Regions from separate parts of the Promicromonospora sp. NPDC060271 genome, predicted to be linked through region 1. Evidence: predicted binding sites of a transcription regulator. Region 1 holds the regulator's gene; the other holds the start of a gene.

The links. Region 1 encodes HrcA, which represses chaperone genes, less so after heat shock. Its sites were predicted from a motif close to TTNGCACTCGNNNNNNNCGAGTGCNAA; they were not measured.
Region 2: ACFWE2_RS01200 (Hsp20/alpha crystallin family protein) is a predicted target of HrcA. The motif match lies at 6,931-6,957, and genes of this name have one in related genera.

What each region holds. Positions count from the first base shown of each region.
Region 1 covers NZ_JBHXBG010000220.1:510-8,102, reverse strand. The annotation lists gene ACFWE2_RS23225 (DUF4870 domain-containing protein) at 1-457, opposite strand, end outside; gene ACFWE2_RS23220 (DUF3097 domain-containing protein) at 494-1,360, opposite strand; gene ACFWE2_RS23215 (AAA family ATPase) at 1,442-4,384, opposite strand; gene ACFWE2_RS23210 (hypothetical protein) at 4,485-4,670, opposite strand; gene hrcA (heat-inducible transcriptional repressor HrcA) at 5,035-6,054, shown strand; gene dnaJ (molecular chaperone DnaJ) at 6,109-7,230, shown strand; gene ACFWE2_RS23195 (16S rRNA (uracil(1498)-N(3))-methyltransferase) at 7,241-7,593, shown strand, end outside.
Region 2 covers NZ_JBHXBG010000004.1:16,789-33,128, forward strand. The annotation lists gene ACFWE2_RS01175 (extracellular solute-binding protein) at 1-897, opposite strand, end outside; gene ACFWE2_RS01180 (LacI family DNA-binding transcriptional regulator) at 1,055-2,092, shown strand; gene ACFWE2_RS01185 (glycoside hydrolase family 2 protein) at 2,258-4,141, shown strand; gene ACFWE2_RS01190 (lysophospholipid acyltransferase family protein) at 4,241-4,885, shown strand; gene ACFWE2_RS01195 (N-acetylmuramoyl-L-alanine amidase) at 4,939-6,174, opposite strand; gene ACFWE2_RS01200 (Hsp20/alpha crystallin family protein) at 6,383-6,838, opposite strand; gene ACFWE2_RS01205 (methylenetetrahydrofolate reductase) at 7,037-7,981, opposite strand; gene ACFWE2_RS01210 (carbohydrate ABC transporter permease) at 8,195-9,118, opposite strand; gene ACFWE2_RS01215 (carbohydrate ABC transporter permease) at 9,118-9,993, opposite strand; gene ACFWE2_RS01220 (extracellular solute-binding protein) at 10,071-11,321, opposite strand; gene ACFWE2_RS01225 (hypothetical protein) at 11,552-12,088, opposite strand; gene ACFWE2_RS01230 (hypothetical protein) at 12,194-12,412, opposite strand; gene ACFWE2_RS01235 (2-phosphosulfolactate phosphatase) at 12,763-13,584, shown strand; gene ACFWE2_RS01240 ((deoxy)nucleoside triphosphate pyrophosphohydrolase) at 13,567-14,010, opposite strand; gene ACFWE2_RS01245 (helix-turn-helix transcriptional regulator) at 14,094-14,318, opposite strand; gene gcvH (glycine cleavage system protein GcvH) at 14,523-14,894, opposite strand; gene gcvT (glycine cleavage system aminomethyltransferase GcvT) at 14,931-16,100, opposite strand; gene gcvP (aminomethyl-transferring glycine dehydrogenase) at 16,189-16,340, opposite strand, start outside.

The DNA.
Region 1 (7,593 bases):
ACGCGAGGTACACGATCGACCCGAACCCGAACGTGACCAGGGTGATGATGAACGCGGCTATGTGCACGAAGATCAGCGTGATCTGGAAGTTCAGCGCCTCCTTGGCCTCCTGGTCGACGAACCGGCTGCGGTCCTTGAACACCAGCCAGATCACCAGCGGTGCGATGAACGACAGCAGGACCGGGCCGATCTGGGCGAAGATCGCCCACATGCGCTCGTCCGACGGGTTCAGCGGCTGGGGCTGGTACGGCACGCCGGCGCCGTAGGGCGGGCCGTAACCGGTGCCCGGCTGCGGCTGGCCCGGCTGGCCGGGTGCGGGCTGGTTCGGGTACGGCTGGTCCTGGTACGGGGGCTGGCCGGGCTGGGGTGAGCCGTAGGCGGGAGGCTGCTGCGGCGGCTGGCCGGGCTGCTGCGGCTGGTCAGGCGGCTGAGGCGACTGCTGCGGGTTCTCGGACATGGCCATAACCGTAGAGGCTGCGGCCTCCGAGATGGCTCATGACGTGGTCACGAAATCGATAAGTTCTTCGACTCGTCCCAGCAGCGCCGGGTCGAGGTCGCGGAAGTCGCGCACCGTGCCGAGGATCCGCTGCCAGCCGCGGGCGACGTCGGCCTGTGCCTCGGCAGGCCAGCCCAGGGAGCGCAGGATGCCGAGCTTCCACTCGGTACCCCTGTCGATGACCGGCCAGCGGTCCAGCCCGAGCCGCTCGGCGCGCACCGCCTGCCACACGTCGACGTACGGGTGGCCGAGCACCAGCACGGTGCCCTGCGGGACGTGGCGCAGCGCGTCGTCGGTCAGCCGCTGCTCCTTCGACCCGGGGACCAGGTGGTCGACCAGCACGCCGACGCGGCGGTCGGCGTCGGGCCGGAACTCGGCGAGACGTTCGGCGAGGTGGTCCACGCCGTCCAGCATCTCGACCACCACGCCCTCGACGCGCAGGTCGTCGCCCCAGACCTTCTCGACGAGCTCGGCGTCGTGCCTGCCCTCCACCCAGATGCGGCTGCCCCGTGCCACGCGGGCCCTGGCACCGTGCACCGCCACCGACCCGGAGGCGGTGCGCGTGGGCTGGACGGGCGCGCGGCGCAGGACGGGCGCCGTGAGCACCACGGGCTTGCCCTCCACCCAGAATCCCGGGCCGAGCGGGAAGGTCCGGGTGCGGCCGCGCCGGTCCTCGAGAACCACCACGTGCATCCCGCCCGACTTCTCGACACGGACGACGGCGCCCACCCAGCCGGTCTCGACCTCTTCGACCACGAGCCCGGTATCGGCGGCCATGGGCTGCGACGTAGGCCGGCTCCGCCCCCGCTGCGCACCAGGAAAAGCGGGGGACAGCACATCGGGCCCATACCGTTCGTCAACCACGGGCTGACCCTAGTTCCGCCGCCCCGCTGAGTGCTGGATATCTGTGCTCTCGGAGTGTCTGAACGCGCAAATAGCCAGCACTCAACGAGGAACGCGGAGGGCCGCTTCCGTGCGGGTCGACACGCCGAGCTTGCGCAGGATCGCCGAGACGTGCACCGAGGCGGTCTTGGCCGAGATGAACAGCCGCTCCGCGATCTGCCCGTTGGTCAAGCCCTCCGCGACGAGTGCGAGCACCTGCTGCTCCCGCGGGGTGAGCGTGTCCGGCACGCCGCCCGCCGTTGGCGAGGACGCCGCCGGTGAGGACGCCGCCGCCGTCGGCGCGGGCGCCTCGGCGGGCCCGCCACGGCCGGTCAGGCCGGCCCGGTCGATCAGGCCCTGCGCCCGCTGGACGATCAGCCCCGCGCCGATCTTCTCCGCCTCGGTGATCGCCGACCCGAGCGCCGATCGCGCCCCGGGCCGGTCGCCGGCCTCGAGCAGCCGCGCACCCTCCCGGTACAGCGCGTACGGGCGCAGGTGGGCGGGCCCGGGGCCGGGCTGTTCGGCGACGGCCGTCCACGGGCCGGTACCCAGCTCCGCCTCGAACACCGCGGACCACACGGGGAACGTCGGCCAGTGAGCGCACTCGGCGAGCGCCGCGCGGTACGGGGCGTCGTCGACGTCCTGGCCGGCCGCCCGGAGCTCGGCGATCGCCCGCGCCGCCGTCGCGAGAGACGTGAGGTCGTAGGCCGGGCTGCGCGGGTGGTCCGGCGCGACGACCACCGAGAGGCGCTCCAGCGCCGCGGCCGGCTCGCCGCGCAGCAGCTCGAGCTCCGCCTGGGTGGCCCTGCTGCGGGACCGGATCTGTTCCTCCAGGCGGCCGAACCGCTCCCAGGTGGCCGCGCGGTGGCGGGCCTCGGCCTGTGCCCGCTCGACGTCGCCGCGCCACATCAGGAGCCAGGCGCGGCGCTCGGTCAGGTAGGCGGTGTACACGCTGTCGTGGATCAGGGGCACCGTGCGCTCGTACCAGGCGGCCGCCTCGGCCCAGTCGCCGCGCCCGATCCAGGCCTCGACGACGTTCCCTTCGATCATGATTCGCGAGCCCTCGGAGGCGCCGTGCCGGCGTGCCTCCGTGATCCCCTCCTGGGCGATCTCGACCGCCCGGTCCCACTCGCCGACGAGGATCCGGGAGTCCGAGCCGTTGGTGTAGTACCGGCTCAGCCCTCGCCAGGCGCCCTGCGCCGCATCGCGTGCGGCGTCGATCTCGGCGAAGCCGCCGGCGTCGCCGCGCTGGACCCGGCTCACGCCGCGCAGGTTCAGCGCTACCGACGTGACCTCGGGGCTGCCGATCGCGATCCCCGCCTCGTAGGCGGCGGTGGCCGCCACTATTCCTTCCTCGGTCCGGCCGTCGAGCATGGCGTGGCGCGCCCGCAGCATCAGGAGGTGGGCGCGGACGGCGTCGTCCCGGCCGGGTTCGACGAGGGCGAGGGCCCGCTCGATGAGCTCCGGCCCCTCGCCGGAGCCGGCGTGGCCCGCGATGAGCGCCGTGTCGGAGAGCATGCCGGCGAGGCCCGCCGGGTCGTCGCGGGGCCACTCGGCGATCGCCTCGTGGGCAACGGCCAGGGCGCGGGTGGTCCGGGTGGACCCGCGCAGCGACTCGGCGACGGTGCGGAGCAGCTCGTGGTGCGGCAGGCCGGCCACGGCCTCGGCGTCGGGCACCTGTTCCCAGAGCTCCAGGGCGCGCTCCCCGAGGGCGACCGCGGTGGACGACGCCGCGCCGTCCGCCGCCGCCCGGTGCCCGACGACGGCCGCCGCGAGCGCCCTGTCCAGGATGCCGGCACGCCACCAGTGGTCGGCTATCCGGGACAGCTTGGCGACCGACCGGGCGCGCCGGACGAGGGCGCCCTCCAGCGCCCGTGCGTACGCGGCGTGCAGGCGGCGGCGCTCGCCCGGCAGCAGCTCGGCGTACACGGCCTCCTGGACCAGCGCGTGCCGGAAGGCGTAGCCGATGTCCGTGGTCACCAGCACCTGGGCGTCGACCGCCTCGCGCAGCCCGTCCTCGGGTTCGGGTCCGACGCCGGTGGTGACGTCGGCCAGGACGTCGTCGAGCACGTCGTGCCAGACGCGCGGGCCGGCGGCCGCGACGACGCGGCAGAGGGCCTGGGCCTCGCGGCTCAGGTTCCAGTAGCGCAGCAGGAGGATGTCGCGCAGGGAGTCGGGCAGGTCGGTGTCCAGGAAGCCGACCAGCTCCTCGACGTAGAAGGGGACGCCCTCGCTGCGGTCGGCCAGGTCGGCGAACGGCTCGGCGGAGCGGTCGGCGTCGAACCCGGCGGGGGCGACGGGGTCCAGACCGCGTGCGAGGCCGTCCTGGCGGCCGGTGGTGCCGCCGAGCAGGTCGCGCGCCATCTCCCGGACCTCCGCGACGCCCAGGCGGGCCAGGTCGAGGCGGGTCGTGAGCCGGGCCCGGTCGAGCTCGGCCATGACGCTGCGCAGGGGGTGCGCGCGGCCGACGTCGTCGCTGCGGTAGGTGAGCAGCAGGAGCAGTCCGGCGGGTGCGGTGCGGGCGAGGCGCAGGGCGACGGCGCGGGTGACGTCGTCGGCCCAGTGCAGGTCCTCCATGATCACGATGACGGGGCGCTCGGCCGCGAGGCCGGCGAGCAGGTTGGTGAGGACCTCGGGAAGGCGGTCCGCTCCGGCGTCGGACGCCGGTGCGACGAGCTGGGGTGCGACGGCGGACAGGGCGCTCGCGGCGGGTCCGGCCGCGGCGACCGCCGCCTCGGGGCCAACCGTCCGGACGATGCCGCGCAGCAGTCCGGCGAGGGCCGCGTAGGGGAGGGGGCCGGAGCCCTCGTCGGCGCACTGTCCGGTGAGGACGGTGACGCCGTCGGCGTGCGCGCTGAGCTCGTCGAGGAGGCGGGTCTTGCCGATCCCTGCCTCGCCGGCGATCACCACCGTGCGGTTGCCACCCGAGCGGACGGCGTCGAGGGCGGCTCTGAGCTCGCCGAGCTCTCTGGCTCGACCCACCAGACGGGCGCGGGGAACCGGCATGGGCTCATCGTCCCATGCCGGTCCCTTTGTCGGTCCGCTGGTCATCGTCGCTGGTCGTGTCTGTTCGGCACGGCTGTCCGGCACGGGCTGGCGCCGCGCGTCAGGCGACGCGGGGCCTGGCCGTGCGGGCGGCCTCGGCCTGCCTGGTGGGCTCTGCGGCGCGCTGCTCGGCCGCCCGCCGGCGGGCGTTCTCCTTGCGCTCGCGGGCCACCCGTGACTGCTCGGCCCGGCGGTTGACCTCCTGCTCGTTGGTGCGGTACTCGGCATAGTCGGAGAAACCGAACATGGTGTGTGCCTCCTGGTCGTCGCAGGCCCGTCGCCGGCGATGACTCAAGGTTCGTCCGTGAGGTACCCCTGGCGGATCGGGTGGTCTCCGCATCTTTCGGACCGGGTCCGCCGAGGTGTTCGGCGGCACCTAAGGCATTGCCTTATTCGGCCCCTCGCGAACGGGGAGGCCACTAGGGTGAGGCACCCCTGACCTGCCGGTCTGCCCCGTTCGGGCCCGGCCGGTGGGGACGGGTGGCGGGTCGAGGGCTTGGCCTGTGGCGTGTGCCGGATAGGATTGGCACTCGGCAGGCGAGAGTGCTGGAGCGCCGGCCGGAACCCGGGTGCAGGTCCCGGACGTTCTACCTGGGACGGAGGTGAACGCGGTGAGCGAAGAACGCAGGCTCGATGTCTTGCGAGCGATCGTGGAGGACTATGTCCGGACACGGGAGCCCGTGGGCTCCCGCATACTCACCGAGCGGCACAAGCTCGGTGTCTCCCCGGCGACCGTGCGCAACGACATGGCTGCCCTGGAAGAGGCCGGGCTCATCGCCCAGCCCCACACCTCGGCCGGACGCATCCCGACGGACAAGGGCTACCGCCTGTTCGTGGACCAGCTCGCGGAGGTGCGCCCGCTGAGCGTGCCCCAGAAGCGCGCCATCGAGACGTTCCTGTCCGAGGCGGTCGACCTCGACGACGTGGTGGCTCGCGCCGGGCGCCTCATCGCGCAGCTCACCGGCCAGGTCGCCGTCGTGCAGTACCCGTCGCTGCGCCGTTCCGGGCTGCGGCACCTCGAGCTCGTGCCCTCCGTGGAGGGGCGGCTCCTCGTCGTCGTCATCACGGACACGGGACGGGTGGAGCAGCGTTACCTCGACGCGCCCGTCGGGATGGACGACGGGACGCTCGGCGAGCTGCGCGCGCGTTTCAACGCCGCGGCCGCCGGCCACCGGCTCACCGAGATCGGCACGGCCTTCGCGCGGGTCACCGAGGCGATGCCCGACGAGCACCGCGCGCTGGGTACGGCCGTGGCCGAGGTGGTCACCGCGGCGCTCGCGGAGGAGAGCGAGGAACGCATAGTGCTGACGGGGCAGGCCAACCTGGCGCGCTCCGGCATGCGGTTCGAACAGGGCCTGCGTCCCGTGCTCGAGGCCCTCGAGGAGCAGGTGGTCCTGCTCGGGCTCCTCACCGACATGACCGACGACGCGGGCGTTGCCGTGAGCATCGGCCACGAGAACCGGCTGGCGGGCCTGTCGGAGACCTCGGTGGTCACGTCCGGCTACGGCTCGTCCGACGGCGACACCGTCGCGATCCTGAGCTCGATCGGCCCCACCCGTATGGACTACCCGGGCACCATCGCCGCGGTGCGCGCCGTCGCGCGCTACCTGTCGCGTGTGCTGCCCAACTGACCACTCACCTCTTCACCCCACGTTTCTTCACCTAAGTTCTCAAGAGAGAGACCTGTGACCGACTACTACGAGATTCTCGGTGTTCCGCGCGACGCCTCGCCCGAGCAGATCAAGAAGGCATACCGCAAGCTGGCCCGCGAGCTGCACCCCGACGTGGCAGGCAACGTGGGCGAGGACCGGTTCAAGGACGTCGCGCGTGCCTACGAGGTGCTGTCCAACCCGGACAAGCGCCAGCAGTACGACATGGGTGTCGACCCGACCGCGCCCGGTGGTGGCGCCGGTGGCGGGTTCGGCGCCGGGTTCGGTTTCCAGGACATCTTCGAGACCTTCTTCGGCGGCGGGCAGCCCACCGGGCCGGTCCCGCGCGCCCGGCGCGGCAACGACGCGCTCGTGCGGCTGGACCTCGAGCTCGCCGAGGCGGTGTTCGGCGCGAAGCGCGAGATCCAGGTCGACACGGCCGTGGTGTGCAACACCTGCGCCGGCGACGGCGCGCGGCCGGGCACCTCGGCGCGCACCTGCGACGTCTGCCACGGCCGCGGCTCCGTGCAGCGGGTCGCCCGCTCGTTCCTCGGCCAGGTCATGACCAACCAGCCCTGCTCCGCCTGCGGCGGCTTCGGCACGGTCATCCCGGAGCCCTGCACCGACTGCGCAGGCGAGGGCCGCGTGCGTTCGCGCCGCACCGTCTCCGTGAACGTCCCGGCGGGCGTCGACACCGGCACGCGCATCAAGCTCTCCGCCCAGGGCGAGGTGGGCCCCGGTGGTGGCCCCGCCGGCGACCTGTACGTCGAGATCCGCGAGCGCGCGCACGACACGTTCGTGCGGCGCGGCGACGAGCTGCACTGCACCCTCCAGGTGCCGATGACGGCGGCCGCGCTCGGCACCGTCCTCGAGCTCGACACCCTGGACGGGCTCCAGGAGATCGACCTGCGCCCGGGTACGCAGCCGGGCCAGGTCATGACCCTCAAGGGCCTCGGCGTGGGGCACCTGCACTCGACCGGGCGCGGCGACCTCAACGTGCACATCGAGGTCCAGGTGCCAACGGCCCTGGACGAGGAGCAGACGGCGCTCCTGCAGCAGCTCGCGGTCCTGCGCGGCGAGGAGCGGCCCGAGTCGCGCCTCGCGTCCGCGCACGGCGGCGTGTTCTCGCGGCTGCGCGACAAGTTCAGCGGCCGCTGACCGCCGACCCATGAGCGCGCCAGTCTTTCTCGCGGAGGCGTCCACCGCCCATCCGCTCTCCGGGTACGCCGCGGGCTCGGTCTACGTGCTCGACGGCGCCGAGGGCCGGCACGCCGGCGTCGTCCAGCGGCGCGGCCCGGGGGAGCGGATCGACGTCGTCGACGGCGCGGGAGTACGCCTGCGGACCGTCGTCGAGTCGGTGGCCGGGGCCGAGGTGCACCTCCGGGTCGAGGAGGTGGACGTCGAGCCGGCGCCCGCCGTCGTCGTGACGCTCGTCCAGGCCCTCGCGAAGGGCGACCGCGACGAGATGGCCATCGAGGCCGCCACCGAGGTCGGCGTGGACGCCATCATCCCGTGGCAGGC
Region 2 (16,340 bases), on a different contig from region 1:
GCCGGCGAACATCATGCCCGTGCGCTGCGACATGAAGCGGGCGGCCGCGGCGTTGCCGTCCTGGTTCTTCGCGGCGACCGTGCCGTCGACCATCTCCTGCAGGAACTCGAAGACCTCCGCGGCGGCCTCCTCGTCGAGCGCCGCGGGACGGCCCGGCGTGAGCTCGTACTCACCGCCGTTCTGCGAGTAGAGGCCCCAGAACATGCGCCAGCACCCTGCGGGGTCGCGCTGATAGCCCCAGCCGACGCCGGTCTCGCCCGTGACCTCGGCCATCGCGCGGCCGGCCGCGAGGAAGGCGTCCGCGCCGGCGACGGCGTCCAGGTCGAGCTTGCCGTCCGGTCGCGCGAGGCCCGCGTCCTTGATGATCGTCGGGTTGTGGAACGTGATGTACGGGTGGGTGTCCAGCGGCAGCGCGTAGAGCCGGCCGTCGTACTGGGCCTTCTGCCAGACGGCGGGGGCGAAGTGCTCCTCACGCACCCCGAGCTGCGCGAGCGCGTCCAGGTCGAACGGCTCCAGGAGCCCGCCCGGTGCGTATCCGGCCAGCCGGGACATGTGCATGACGGCGGCCTCCGGCGGCCGCCCGCCCGACGACGCCATCGCCAGCTTGGTGTAGTACGGCGGCCCCCAGGCGAGCGTCGTCGACTCGACGGCGATGTCCGGGTTCGCCGACGCGACCGCACCGACCATCTCCTGCATGAGCGCGCCGTCACCGCCCGAGAACAGGTCCCAGATCATGACCGGGGTCCGGCCCGCACCGACGGCGCCTGGTGCGGCGCAGCCGGCGAGCGTCCCGCCCAGCGCGATCCCACCTGCGCCGACCAGCGCCGTGCGGAGCAGATCACGGCGGCTCAGGCCGCCGGAGCTCTCCGCACGACTGCGGGTTCTTGACGCGATCACAGAACTTTCCCGCCCTGGGGCGCCACGTCCTCGTAGCACGGTCATCGTCGACCTCCAATGGTGCAACGTTGCGATCCAACGTTGGATCACGATGGACTAGGCCGAGCGTCCCGTCAAGGGGCAAGGGTCGGGCACAGGTGTGGAAGGAAGTGATGGGTTGTCGGAGCATGTGGGTCGCCGCGTCGGTATCAAGGAGGTAGCAGCCGCAGCGGGTGTCTCCTGGAAGACCGTCTCCAACGTCGTGAACGACACGGGACGCGTCGGTGAGGCGACCCGGGCACGGGTGGAGGCCGTGATCGCCGAGCTGGGCTACCGGCCCAACCTCGCCGGACGTCAGCTACGGCGGGGCCGCACCAACACGCTCGCGCTCGCCGTGCCGTGGGTGCACGCGCCGTACTTCTCGGTGCTCGCCCACGAGGTGATCGAGGTCGGCAGCTCCCGTGGGTACCGTGTCCTCATCGAGGAGACGAGGTCCTCGCGCGACATCGAGCTCGAGGTGGCCCGCGGCTTCGACGTCCAGGCGATCGACGGCATCATCTTCTCGCCGCTGGAGCTGTCTCCTGCCGAGATCGACGAGGTGCGCGGTCCCGTACCCCTCGTGCTCCTGGGTGAGCGGGCCGACCCGGACCCCACCCGCACACGTCGGACGGACCACGTCAGCATCGACAACGTGGACGCCGCGGCGCAGGTCACGGCGCACCTGCTGGATTCGGGACGGCGCAGGCTCGGCTTCCTCGGCGCAGAGCCGCCCGGCGCCGGCCGCACCGGCGCGCAGCGCGTGCAGGGTTTCCTCGACGCCCACGCCACCGCCGGCATCGAGGTCGACGAGCGATGGGTGCTCCAGTGCCCTCAGTTCTCGAGGCCGGCGGGCGCGGAGACCATCGAGCAGGTGCTGCCCCGGATCGGCCAGATCGACGGGCTGGTGTGCGCCAACGACGAGCTGGCCCTTGGCGCGCTCTACGCGCTGCGCCGGAACGGGGTGCGGGTCCCTGCAGACCTCGCCGTCACCGGCTGGGACAACACCGAGGACGGCAGGTACTCGAACCCGTCGCTGACGACCGTGGCGCCGGACCTGCGCGCGATCGCGGAGACCGCCGTGGACCGGATCCTCGCGCAGCTCGAGAACCCCACCGTCGAGCCGGTCGACGCGCTGGTGCCGCACCGCCTGCTGGTCCGGGAGAGCAGTCACGGCTGAGCCCGTCGGGCAGTCGGCAAGATGTCAGGTGATCGGCACCCCGGAATGCCGATCACCTGACGAAATACCGACCACACGGGCGGCCTCGCCTGATACAACGTTGCATTCCGCAGTGAAGCCGTGTTGAATCACCGCGCACCTGTCGTAGACGCAACGGAGCAGCTGATGACCTTCCTCGACCGCTTCTCGCCCGCCGGCGAACCGACGGCCACCGCCGTACCTCGCCCCGAGTACCCCCGCCCGCAGATGGCCCGCGACCGCTGGCTCAACCTCAACGGCACCTGGCAGTTCGAGGTCGACGCGGGCGACTCCGGCCTGGAACGCGGCCTTGTCGACCGCCCGCTCCAGGGCGAGATCGTCGTGCCGTTCGCACCCGAGTCGCAGCTCTCCGGCATCGAGAACACCGACTTCCTCGAGGCGGTCTGGTACCGCCGCGAGGTGACCGTCCCGGCGGAGTGGGCCGCCGTGGGCGACGACCCGCACGTCCTGCTGCACTTCGGCGCCGTCGACCACGACGCAACGGTGTGGGTCGACGGCACGGAGGTCGTCCGACACCGCGGCGGGTTCACCCCATTCACGGCCGACTTGCACGGGATCGCGAGCCCCGGGGACACGGTCACCGTCGTCGTGCGGGCCCGGGACACGCGGCACGGGCCGCAGGCCCGCGGCAAGCAGAGCAACCGCTACGCGAACTTCGAGTGCAACTACACCCGGACCACGGGAATCTGGCAGACGGTGTGGCTGGAGCCGGTGCCGGCCGCGCACCTGCGCCGTCCGCGCATCACGCCCGACCTGGCCAGCACGGCGTTCGACGTCGTGGTGCCGCTGTCGGCGAACCGGCGCGGCCACACGGTCACGGTCACCGTGACCGACGCCGACGGCGAGGTGGCGACCGCCACCGCGCGCGCCGACCTCGACCTGGCGCCCGCCCTGCGCGTCGTCGTCCCCGCGGACCGCGTCCGCACCTGGGGACCGGGCGACCCCCACCTGTACGGGATAGACATCGAGCTGCGTGACGCCGACGGCGCCGTCGTGGACTCCGTGCGCTCCTACGGCGGCCTGCGCTCCGTGTCCATCGACGGACAGGCCGTGCGGATCAACGGCCAGGCCGTGTTCCAGCGGCTCGTGCTGGACCAGGGCTACTGGCCCGAGTCGCTCATGACCGCGCCGTCGGACGCCGCGCTGGCCCGCGACATCGAGCTCGGCCTCGCGGCCGGCTTCAACGGGGCCCGCCTGCACCAGAAGGTCTTCGAGGAGCGGTACCTGTTCCACGCGGACCGGCTCGGCTACCTGGTCTGGGGCGAGTTCGGCGACTGGGGCGTCAGCGGCTACGGCACGCCCGCCGACGGGCAGCGGCCCACGACGTCGTTCGTCGCCGAGTGGATGGAGGCGCTCCAGCGCGACCACTCGCACCCGTCGATCATCGGCTGGTGCCCGCTCAACGAGACGCACCAGGACCTGCACGACCGCATGACGCAGCTCGACGACGTCACCCGCGCCATGTGGCTCGCCACCAAGGTGGCCGACCCGTCCCGGCCGGTGCTGGACGCCAGCGGCTACTCGCACCGGGTCCTCGAGACCGACATCTGGGACTCGCACCTGTACGAGCAGGAGCCTGCGAGGTTCGCGGAGCTCGTGGGCAACCTCGCCGACGGGCAGCCCTACGAGAACACGCGCGACGACGGCACCAAGATGTCGGTGCCCTACCGCGGTCAGCCGTACTTCGTCAGCGAGTACGGCGGCATCTGGTGGAACCCGGACGCTGCGGCGACCGCGTCGGGGAACTCGCCCGACTCCTGGGGCTACGGCCAGCGGGTGGCCGACGAGGAGGAGTTCCACGCCCGGTTCCGCGGGCTCACGGAGGCGCTGCTCGGCGACCCGCGCATGTTCGCCTACTGCTACACGCAGCTCACCGACGTGTTCCAGGAGGAGAACGGGATCTACCGGTTCGACCGCAGTGAGAAGCTCGACGTCGCCCGGGTGCGGGAGGTCCAGGTCCAGGTGGCGGCCGTGGAGGCGGCGGAGAACGCCGAGGCGACAGCCGGCTAGACGTGGTGGCCGGAGACGGGCTTCTTGTGGGTCTCTTTAGTCTTTTTCACCACATATCACCCCGTCCACAGGTTCGCTTGAGGGGTGCACAATAGGCCGGTGACGTACCGGTTCCTCAAGCTCATCCTCTCGCTCCTCGTGCTAGTGCTTCTGCGCCCGCGCGTCACTGGCCTGCACAACATCCCGAAGCGCGGCGCCGTGATCCTGGCGAGCAACCACCTGTCGTTCATCGACTCGCTGCTCATCCCGATCATGGCGCCGCGCCACGTCGCGTTCCTGGCCAAGGCCGAGTACTGGACCGGCAAGGGGATCAAGGGGCGTTTCTCCCGCTGGTTCTTCACCAAGATGGGCGACATCCCGGTGCAGCGGGACGACCCGCGTGCCGGCCAGCGCTCCCTCGAGGACGCGCTCGCCGTGCTGCAGCGCGGCGGCGCGTTCGGCATCTACCCCGAGGGCACGCGCTCGCGCGACGGCAAGCTGCACAAGGGTCACACCGGCGTGGCCTGGCTGGCCCTGACCGGCAAGGCGCCCGTCGTGCCTGTTGCCCTGCTCGGGACGGACAAGGTGAAGCCCATCGGCAAGATGCCGCGGTTCGCCAAGGTCGAGCTGCACTTCGGCGTGCCCATCGACCCGTCCCGCCAGATCGCGGCGGGCACCAAGCCCGCACAGGCCCGCCGCGAGCTGACGGAGCAGGTCATGCAGTCCATCCAGGCGATGAGCGGCCAGGAGCGCGCGGACGACTGACGAGGTGTCAGGCACCCAGGTCACCGGAGTGACCTGGGCGTCTGACACGGAGGCTAGAGCCGGGTGATGCGGATGGCGTCCGCGATCACGTACGCCGTGCCCTGCGTCCAGCGGCTGACGGCCACCACCGTGCGGGTGCCGGCCGTCATGGAGTACGTACCGAGCGACAGCCACGCGCCGCCACCCGTGGACTGGTCCACCCTGATGGTCGACGAGCCGGTCCCCGTGTAGACGATGAACGGCGTGGACGTGTTGTAGCCCGCGATCCCCGGGAACCACGCCTCCACCCGGTACGAACCGTTGGACGGGATCGTCGCCGAGAACGTCGCCAGGTCGCTCACCTCGGCAGGCGTCGCATAGCGGTAGTTCGCGCCGTACCGCTCGGCCGAGAAGGACGACGTCAGCCATGAGCCGCCCGCCGCGAAGCCCGACGACGTGTTGTCGACGATGACCGACCAGCTCGAGCCGGCCAGGGCAGCCGCCACCTCCGACCGGAGCTGCGGCAGCATCGAGTACAGGACGTCGCCAGGGCAGGCGGTCGCCGTGTAGTCCCGGTGCCCGTAGATCTGCGTCGGCGCGATCCCGTACTGGTCACAGATGTAGGCGCACAGCTCGACCAGGCGGCTCCAGAGCTGCGCCGGCGGCGTGGCGCTCGTGTACGTGCCCTGGTTCTCGATGCCTATGGCCTGGCTGTTCTGCCCCGGGGCGTGCGCGCCCACGACGGTGCCGCTGCCGCTCTGGAGCCGGCCCAGCGACCCGTGGCGGCCTTCCATCACGTAACCGCCGCGGCTCACCGTGAGGTGCTGGCCGGTGTCGACCCAGCCGTTGTCGAAGTGCCACTGCTGGATGTCGCGGGCGATCTGGTAACCGGCGGCCTGCGAGTAGTCGGTGACGTTCGCCGACGCCGTGTGGTGGATCAGGATCTTGTTCGGGTTGGTCGAGACCGTCTCGATGGTGCCCCGGGCCGCGGCCGCGCCCCAGGTGGCGCAGCTCGCGATGACCGGCGCGGCGACCTCCACCCCGGCCAGCGCGCCCGGCGGTGCGTCGGACGGCGCCTCGGGGTCGGGCGCGAGGGACTGCCGGGTGTCGGACGCCCGCACCACCGAAGGTGCCGCACTCGCCGGAGCGGCCATGGTCGCGCCCGCGGCACCGATGCCGAGGACGACGGCGCCGCGCAGCAGGTCGCGCCGGCCGAGCTTGGCGCCTTCGCCGAAGTCCCGGCGGTCAGGATCGCAACCCTCAGGGCCGAGACCGAGCGAGTGGTCGTGAGAGTGGTCATGTGAGTGCACGGTTGAACCTCCATGAGACGGGGTCACGCCGGAACGCGCCAAGTCTCACGACGAGCCACACGGGCGGCAAGGGGACAACTCCCCATGCGCCCGGCTGAGGCCGGACTGCCGAAGTAGTCCGGCGACGCCGCTCAGGCCGCCGCCCGCCCCGTCAGGCACGTCAGACGCCCAGGCCACCGCAGTGACCTGGGCGTCTGACAGGTGAGGTTCAGGACTCGATGGTCTGCTGCGTCTGCGACGCGCCCTGGCCGATCGACGTCGCACTGCTGGTGTGCGACACCTCGACCTTGCGCGGCTTCGCGTCCTCGCTGACCGGGATCGTCAGCGAGAGCACACCGTCGGCGTACGAGGCCGAGATGCGGTCGAGGGCGAGACCGCGGCCCACCGTCAGCTGCCGCGCGAACGTCCCCGTCGGCCGCTCACGGACCAGCCACTGGGCGTCGCCGTCGGACCGCTGCGTGCGCTCGGCGCGGATCGTGAGCGTCCGGTCCTCGACCGACACGTCGATGGTGCCGGGGTCGACGCCGGGCAGGTCCATCGACAGGACGTAGTGGTCACCCGTGCGGAACAGGTCCATCGGCATGCCGCCGGACTGCCGTGCGTTGCCGGCGAACGTGCTGAACAGCCGGTCCATCTCCTGGAACGGGTCCCAGTAGGTAGCCATCGCGCATCACCTCCTACAACGGTGCGGCCCTGGCCCTTCCAGGGCCGCAGCGATCGACGGCGGGCTGGCCGCCGTCCGGCTACGCCATAATTCTGGCACTCTCCCCCCGAGAGTGCCAACCCCTCGACACCGCTGAGTGCTGGCTATTTGTGGGTCCAGACCCGTGAAACCCGCAAATAGCCAGCACTCAGCGATGGGTCAGGCGGCCGCGCGGCCCGTCAGGCCCACCCGTTCCAGCAGGTCGAGGGCTGGGCGATGCTTGTTGAACGTGTATACGTGCACGCCGGGGGCACCGGCGTCGAGCACGTCGCGCGCGAGCGTCGTGGAGTACTGGAGGCCGCGCTCGTGCTGGGCCTCTGGGTCGACATCGCCGCCGGGCCCCGTGAGCCGGTCGAGCTCCCGCAGGAGGCCGGGCGGCGCGGCGACACCCGTGAGCTCCTCGACGCGGCGCAGGCGACGGGCCTCCGTGGCGGGCAGGATCCCGGCGAGGATCGGGATGGTCACCCCCGCCGAGCGCGCCGACTCGACGAACCCGGTATAGGACTCGGCCCGGTAGAAGAACTGGGTGATCGCGAAGCTCGCGCCGGCCTCCTGCTTCTCCAGGAGCCGCCGCACCTCCTGCTCGCGGGTGGTGCCGGCGCCGGGATTGCCGTCCGGGAACGTCGCGACGGCGATCGTGAGCGGGCGCGCGGCCGACCGCAGGGCGGTGCTGGCGTCCGCCGCACAGCGACGTTCGTCCACCTGCCGCAGCAGCCGGACCAGGTCGATGCTGGAACGCACGTCGTCGTCGGCGGGACGCCAGTCCGGCTCGTCGCGCGGCGGGTCCCCCCGCAGCGCGAGGAACGACCGCACGCCGGCTTCGAGGAATTCGTCGATCACCTCGGAAACGTCCTCGCGGGACGCACCCACGCAGGTCAGGTGGGCCACCGGCAGCACGGGCGTGCCCCTGAGCAGCGTGGCGAGCACCTCGCGCGACGTCGCCCGGTCGCCGCCCGCCGCGCCGTACGTGACGGACACGAAGTCCGGGCGGGCCGCGACGAGGCGCTGTGCCGTCTCCCAGAAGTTCGGTGCGGCATCGGGCCGACGCGGTGGCATGAGCTCGAACGACACCGTGGGGCGGTGCGGGTGTACCTCGGCGACCATGGCTGCTCCATCGAACCTGGCGTGAGCACCTTACGTCCTCACGCCACGGCCTCGAGGCAGGAAGTCGGCAGGTTGCTGCGGTGTCAGGGAGCCAGGACTCTCGACCGCTCTGGATGGGTTCGCCACCATGCTAAGCGAATGTCCACCACTGGGACAGATTTCGTCCGACGGTCGAGACGACCTGGCTCACCGACTGTGCGCGCCCCTGCTCGCCTACTTCACCGACCCGGCCACCAGGCCGCCCACGAGCCGCTTCTCGATGGCCATGAACAGGAGGACCACGGGCACGATCGCCACGATGGACACCCCGAACACGTAGTGCCACGACGTCTCGTACTGACCCACGAACTTCGTCAGCGCCACGGACAGCGGCTGGTTGCCGGCCGTCGACAGCAGCACCAGCGACGCCGCGAACTCGTTCCAGGACGCGACGAACGTGAACACCACCGCCGTCACTATCCCGGGCCACACCAGCGGCAGGTTGATCTTCGTCAGGACTGTGAAGGTGCCCGCGCCGTCGATCTGCGCGGCCTCGTCGACCTCCTTCGGGATGCTCGCGAAGAAGCTGTGCATGATCCAGACCGCGAACGACAGGTTGAACGCCGCGTTGACCAGGATCATCGCGGCCCACGTGTCCAGGATCCCGAGGGCGATGAACTGGCGGAACAGGCCCGACGTCAGCACCGCCGGCTGCACCATCTGGGTCACGATCACGAGGAACAGGAACACGAGCCGGCCGGGGAACCGGAACCGCGCCGTGTAGTAGGCGGCGGGCAGCGCGACGGCGAGCACGAGCAGCGTGGCGCACAGCGAGATCACCAGGGTGGAGATCAGGTTCTGCAGCAGCGGCGTCTCGGGCGTCGCCCACATCGTGACGTAGTTCTCCCAGTGCCACTCCGTGGGGAAGTACGTGGGATCGACCGACCTGATCTCGGCCTTGGTCTTCACCGAGCCGAAGAACATGATCAGGTACGGCAGCATGAACACCACCAGAACCACGAGGCCTGCCAACATGCGCAGCAGCAGGGACCCGATCGGTACCTGGTCCGCTGTGTACTTCCGTACGCGCTTCCGGTTGTCCGACGGCGGCCGGGTCGCCTTGCGCGGCGCGGTCGCCGAGGCGGTGGTCACGGTCATCAGACCTCCTCGAGGGGGCGGACGACCCGCACGTAGACGGCGACGATCCCGATGACCACCAGGAACGCGATGACGGACAGCGCGCTGGCCAGGTCGATCTGCCGCTGGTTCTGCATGTACTTGAAGATCATGGTCATGACGGTGTCGGCGTCGTAGCCGGGGATGGACCCCGTCATGACGCGCAGGATCGGCAGCGAGTTGAACACGTTGATGATGTTGATCAGCACCGCCACCGACACCGCACCGCGGAGCTGCGGCAGCACCACGCTGAAGTAGGTGCGCAGCCCGCCTGCGCCGTCGAGGCGCGCGGCCTCGACGGTCTCGCCGGGAACCGTCTGCAGGCCGGCCAGGATCGTGTAGGTCGTGAACGGCAGCGACACGAACACGGCGACCACGATCGCCCACGCGAACGCGGTCCCGGGGTGCCGGGTCCAGCCGTAGCCCTCCGGCGTGTCGATCAGGCCGATGTCCACGAGGAACGAGTTGATGATGCCGAAGTACGGCTCCAGGCCGTAGTGCACCACCAGCGTGGTCATGACCACGCTGGCGGCCCACGGCACGATCACGGCCATGCGCACCAGGCGACGCCCGGGGAACGCCTTGTTCAGCAGCGCCGCGAGGGCGAGCGACCCGAGCAGGGTGCAGCCGACGACGACGACCACCCAGACGACCGTCCGCCCGAGGATCGGCCAGAAGTACTGGAAGCCGACCACCGTCGCGAAGTTCGCGAGGCCAACGCCCCCGTCGTCCACGCCGCTCTGACTGATGTCGCGGGTCGAGTTCCAGAACATCAGGCCTACCGGGAACAGGACCACGGCCGCGATGAGCGCGACCGCGGGCCCGATCCATGGCAGGGCCTTCAACAGGTCCTTCACCAGAGGTTCCTCGTGCTTTCGGTTCAGCGTCGGGTGTCGTCGACGCGTGCTTGCTTCGAGCGGTCAGCGCCGAGGCGTCAGCCGGCGTCGACCTGTTCCTGGATCTCGGCGAGCACGTCCTGCGCGGACTTGTCGCTGTCGAGCTGGCCGAAGAGGGCCTTGAACGCCGAGTCCGCCGCCGACCAGTCCGGGTTGGTGCTGGGGTAGAACTGCGCGTCCGGCAGCACCTCGAGGAACGGGGCGAGCGCCTCGTCGTCGGCGAGCTGCTCGGAGCCCGAGAGGGTGGTGGGCAGGAAGCCCTCGCCCTGGACCCACGGAACGTAGACGTCGGCGGTGTAGAGGTAGTCGAAGAAGGCGGTGATGGCCTCCTGCTTGTCACCGTCGTTCTTGAACGCCATGAGGTGGTCGGCCACACCGAGCGTGAACGGGCTGCCGTCCTCGGTGGGGATCGGGTGGATCGAGTACTCGAGGTCCGGGTTGTCCGACGCGATCTGGCCCACGCTCGGCGGCAGGCCGATCTGCATGCCGATCTTGCCCTGGACGAAGATGTCGAACAGCGGGCTGCGGTCGGTCGCACCGGCGTCGGCCTGCGTGGCACCTTCGTCGATCATCTTCTTGATGAACTCGGCGCCGGCGACGTTCTCCGGGGTGTCGATGGTGATGGCCTCGGAGTCACCGAAGGTGCCGCCACCGCCCCAGAGCCACACGGCCGCCTCGGCCTGCGCCTCCTCGGAACCGAGCGGCATGCCGTAGCCGGCCACACCGCCGCCGAGCTCGGAGACCTTCGTCGCGGACTCGAGCAGCTCGTCCCACGTGGCGGGGACCTCGGCGCCCGCCTCCTCGAGGAGCGCGTCGTTGACGAACAGCGCACGGGCCGAGGCGATCCAGGGCAGGCCGTACGTGGTGTCGCCCACCGCGGCGTTCTCCAGGAACGTGGGCTGGAAGTCGGCGTAGGTCTCGTCGGAGGTGACGTCCTCGACCGGGTACAGCAGCTCGTCAGCGGCGAAGCCGGCGAAGGGGCCGCCGTTGTAGATGTCCGGGGCCTCGCCGCCCTGGATCTTGGTGGCGATGACCGACTCGAGGTTGTCCCACGACTCGACCTGCAGGTTCACGTCGATGTCCGGGTTGGCGTCCTCGAACCCGGCGATCACGTCCTCCCACAGGCCCTGGGATGCGTCGGAGTAGCTGGGGACCAGCAGGTCGAGCGTGGTCGCGCCGCCCTCCGCTCCGCCGTCCGACGGGGAGCCGCCGAACCCGCAGGCCGTCAGGCCGGTCGTCGTGGCGAGCGTGATCACGAGGATCCCGCCGAGCCTCCTGTACTGCGCCATTGCTACTCCTTGGGCTTGTCCTGCTCGTTCGTGGTGCAGGTCACGTTTTCACTTGCCCCTGAATCTGTCAAGGGTTCTAACAAACCTGTGACATACGGGTAACAGCGTGTCCCGAGGCGGCCCGCGAGGCCAGTGGAGAAGCCAAAAAGAGGGCCGCAGCGCGGGGCTGCGACCCTCCTTGGGCACGTCTCCGGGCCCCGACGGCGAAGCTGCCGCCAGGCCTCATGCGGTCAGCAGCCGCACCCTCCGCCATTGCTGCCCTGCGCGATCGCGCCGTACCTCCTGACGGCTTGGTCGCTCCCTGCGTACCGGAGCTCCCACGCCCCCTCGCGAGCGGGCACGACCGTGGAGATCTTGCCGTCGGGGCCCACGGTGAGCGTGCGCACGAACACGGGCTCCTCCTCCCGTTCGAGGGAGCCGTCCGGGTCGTGGTACAGCCCCACCGTCGTGTTCCGCACCGGGCTCCACGAGGGGGTGCCGTCGGCGCTGACGCGCAGCCACGTGAACTGGGCGGTGATCCGGGACGGCCGTCCGTCGGTCGCCGTGGGATGCGTGATCTCGCCCTGGAAGCGCACCTCGCGCCGGAGCGAGATCTTCTTGGCCTGGTCGACGTCGACGTGGTGCAGGACCAGCCGTCCGTCGGGCCGCTCGACCGCCGCGGTGTACTCGATGCCCACGTGATAGAACCCGGGCCTGATGCGCTCGGGGAGCGGGACCTCCACGGACGTGTCGCCGTCGGCGTCCAGGGTGACCGGGAACCGGCGCACCTGGGTCTCGCCGACGCCCTGGAGCGTGACAAAGCGTGGCGACGCACGAGAGCGCCTGCCCGAACCACGGGCAGGCGCTCTTCGGTTCCGTTGCTTGTGGCGTGCTTACCGCTCGGTGGCACCGATCATCGGCAGACCGAACGACAGCCCGACGGCGAGGATGCCGGCGACGAACAGGTACGGCGCCGATGCGCCCTGGTCGGCCCCGCCGATGGCGATCAACGCGAACCCGCCGAGGAAGAGCGCGAAGCACACGATCGCGCGTACCAGCAGGGTCGCCGTGGGCTCCTGCTTCTGCCTACGGGCCACTTCGAAATCACTCATGGGCCAAATCTACCGCCCTGTCGGCTCGTGCTGACGGCCGGCTCGCAGATCAGGCCTCGGCAGGCTCGTCTCGGCGCCCATCGGGTCGGGCGACCATGGCAGCGGCGACGTCATCGAGGTCCGGGCGGGTGACATCTCCGGAAATTTCGGCAGGCGTGCCGACGCGCGACGGTGTGCTCGCCCAGGGTTCCGAAGCCCGTCGTTACGGCCCTGACCTCGAAAGGAGCGTCCGAGGGGAGGGTCGCAGCCAGCCCATGACCCGACACCGCGAGTGTGCAGAGCGCCCGAACCGCAACCGTGTTCGCTCAGCGCGAAACATGGGCTAGTTCGGGTGACACTACGATGCGTTCGTGGCAAACACGTCCCCTGCCTTCGACCAGCGTCCTGCCCGTGTGCGCACGGACTGGGGCATCTCCGGCGCACTCGCCCTCACCGCCACGGATGCGCGCGCGTCGCTCGTGGTCGTCGTGGACGTGCTCTCCTTCTCCACCGCTGTCACCGTCGCCTGCGAGCAGGGTGCCGGGGTGTACCCGTTCCCGTACCACGATCCCGCGGGCGCGGCCCGGCTCGCGCGCACCATGCGCGCAGCCCTCGCCGGACCACGGTGGGAGGACGGCATCAGCATCTCCCCCGCGTCGCTGCAGGACCTCGACGCCGAACGCCTCGTCATCCCCTCGCCCGGCGCGGCGCAGATCTGCCACACCATCGCCAACCGGGGCGCCCTCATCGTCGCGGGCAGCCTGCGCAACGCGAAGGCGGTGGCCGGCCTCGCCGCGGCACACCTGGACGCGTCGGAGAAGCACGACGTCGTGCTGGTCCCCGTGGGTGAGCGGTGGCCCGACGACACGCTGCGCCCCGCGCTCGAGGACTACCTGGCCGTCGGTGCGGTCGCGGCGCGGCTCACGACGATGCTGCCCAAGGTCAGCATCTCGCCCGAGACCGCTGCGACCACGACCCTCTGGCGGGGCACCAAGGACGTCATGGACACGGTGGGCGGGACCGCGAGCGGTCGCGAGCTCCTTGACTCCGGGTTCGCCGACGACGTCACGATCGCCACAGAGGTCGACGCCACCGATGTGGTGCCGGTGCTGATGGACGGCGCGTTCGTGCCCCTGGGGCACCGGGTCGCCGCGGCTCGTAACCGCAGGAACGTCTCAGCCGGCGCGCACTGACCCGTCGGGCCCGAGGTGCCCGTGCAGGGCCGTGACGATCTGGACGTCCCCGTCCAGCCAGGGGACGTCGTCCAGCTCGGCCTCCGTCAGCCAGCGCAGCTCGTCGTGGTCCTCGAGCGGTTCGGGCGCGCCGTCCTGCAGCTGCGCGAACCAGACCCGCATGCGGTGCTTGCTGGTGATCGGCCACACGCCGCCGTCCGGCCCTGGCAGCTCGGCACCGACGGCCACCGTCACGCCCAGCTCCTCGTCGAGCTCGCGGTGCAGCGCGGAGAGATGGTCCTCGCCCGGCTCCAGCTTGCCGCCGGGAAACTCCCAGCGGCCGGCGAGCGCCGCCGGAGCAGAGCGGCGGGCGGCGAGCAGCCGGGTGGGATGGTTCAGGTCGTCCACGATCGCGGCGGCGACCACGTCGATGAGGGGCTCCTGCATGCGGAGCAGTCTCCCACCCGGGGACGGACAAAGAACGACGACGGCGCCTCTGGGGAGTGCGCCGTCGTCGGGTGTGCTGTGTGTCAGTCAGCGAGCTGGAACTCGTTCGCCTTGGCAATCGCCTCCGCACGCGAGGACACGCCGAGCTTGCGGTAGACGCTACGGACCTGCGTCTTCACCGTGTTACGGGTGACGTACAGGCGTCGAGCGATCTGCTCGAGGGTGGCGTCCTCGGTGAGGTTCGCCAGGATTACCCGCTCACGGCGGGTGAGGCTGGGCACACGGTGGTCAAGGGTCATTACGCTCATGGTCGTTTTCCTCCACACAGCGGCCGGTTCTGGGGTTCCGGCCTACGGTTGCTGCTATGGGCTTAAGCCCCCTGCATGGAGTTCATGACGCGGTTCTGACGCTACTTTTCGACTGTTACCGTTCCGATACCGAAGCCGCCCCCCAGATGCACACAAGGGTGACCTGAGGGGCGGTTCGACGGCGACCTCCGGGGGCCGCGGAAGTCAGCTTCCGGTGTGCGCGGCGTACTCCGCGGCGGTGAGCAGCTCGCCCGCTCCGGTCACCTCGACCTTGAAGAGCCAGCCCTTGCCGTACGGGTCCTTGTTCACGATCTCGGGGTTCTCCACCGCCTCGGTGTTGACCTCGGTGACGGTGCCGCTGACCGGCGAGTACAGCTCGGACACGGACTTCGTGGACTCGATCTCGCCCACCACCGCTCCGGCCTCGACGGTGGCTCCCACCTCGGGGAGCTCCAGGTAGACGACGTCACCGAGCGCATCGGCGGCGACGTCGGTCACGCCGATGACGGCGGGGGTGGAACCGTCGAGCCACTCGTGCTCGGTGGTGTACTTCAGGTTCTCGGGGAAGTCAGCCATGACAGCTCCTTGCGGGATGGGGGTTTCAGTACTCGATCAGTCGTGGGGACGACGGTAGAACGGCATGGGCACGACCACGAACGGTTCGGCCCGTCCGCGGACGTCGACGGCGAGCTCGGTGCCCTCCGCCGACACCTCCGGCGTCACGTACGCCATCGCGACCGGGTAGCCGAGCGTGGGCGACGGCGCCCCGGAGGTGACCTTGCCTACCACCGCTCCCGGGGTGGTGCCCTCGGCCCTCAGCACGACGTCGTAGTCGGCGCGCGCAGGGCGCCTGCCCTCACCGCGCAGCCCGACGAGCACGCGGGCCGGCGCCGACTCCTTGCGCGCGGCCAGGGCATCGCGGCCCACGAAGGGGAGCGGCGTACCGTCGTCGGACACCTTGTCGAGGCGCACCACGCGCCCCATCCCCGCCTCGAAGGGCGTGGTGGTGGTGTCGAGCTCGTGGCCGTAGAGCGGCATGCCGGCCTCGAGCCGCAGCGAGTCGCGCGCCGACAGGCCCGCCGGGACGAGGCCCAGCGGCTCGCCCGCCGCGAGCAGCGCGCGCCAGAGCGCGACGGCCTGGTCCGCCGGGACCCAGATCTCGAACCCGTCCTCGCCCGTGTATCCGGTGCGGCCAACGAGCACGGGGACGCCCTCGAAACGCATCCGCATGCAGGCGTAGTACTTGAGGTCGGCGAACGCGGTGCCGCCGGAGATCTCGGCGTCCTCGGCGAGCCCCGCCGTGGCGAGCATGGTCTCGACGGCTCGCGGGCCCTGTACCGCGATCAGCGCCTGGCCCGCCTGGACGTCCCTGAGCGCGACGTCGAAGCCGGTGGTGCGCTCCTGCAGCTTCGCGAGGACGAGCTCCGCGTTGGCCGCGTTCGCGATGACCGAGTACTCGCCGGGGGCGACGTGATAGACGATCAGGTCGTCGAGCACGCTGCCGTCCTCGGCGCAGATCATCGAGTAGCGCGCACCCATCTCGCGGACCTTGGAGATGTACCCGACGAGCGCATGGTCGAGGAACGTGGCGGCGTCGGGACCGGTCACGTTGATGTTGCCCATGTGCGACAGGTCGAAGAGGCCGGCGGCCTCGCGCACGGCGCGGTGCTCGGCCAGGTCGGACGTGTACCGCAGCGGCATGAGCCAGCCGCCGAACGGCGTCATCGAGGCGCCGAGCGCCACATGCTCGTCGAACAGCGGTGTCTTCCGGTCCTCACCCATGGATAGTTCCTCTCGTCTGCGAGTTGTCAGACATGCAGGTCACTCGGTGTGACCTCGGTGTCTGACACGTGCGGGGTCGTCTGACAGCTCACTCGGCGAACGCCTCGACCGGCGGGCACGAGCAGACCAGGTTGCGGTCGCCCTTGGCACCGTCGATGCGGCGCACCGGCGGCCAGTACTTCGTGGCCCGCAGGCTCGCCACGGGGAAGGCGGCAAGCTCGCGCGAGTAGGGCTTGGTCC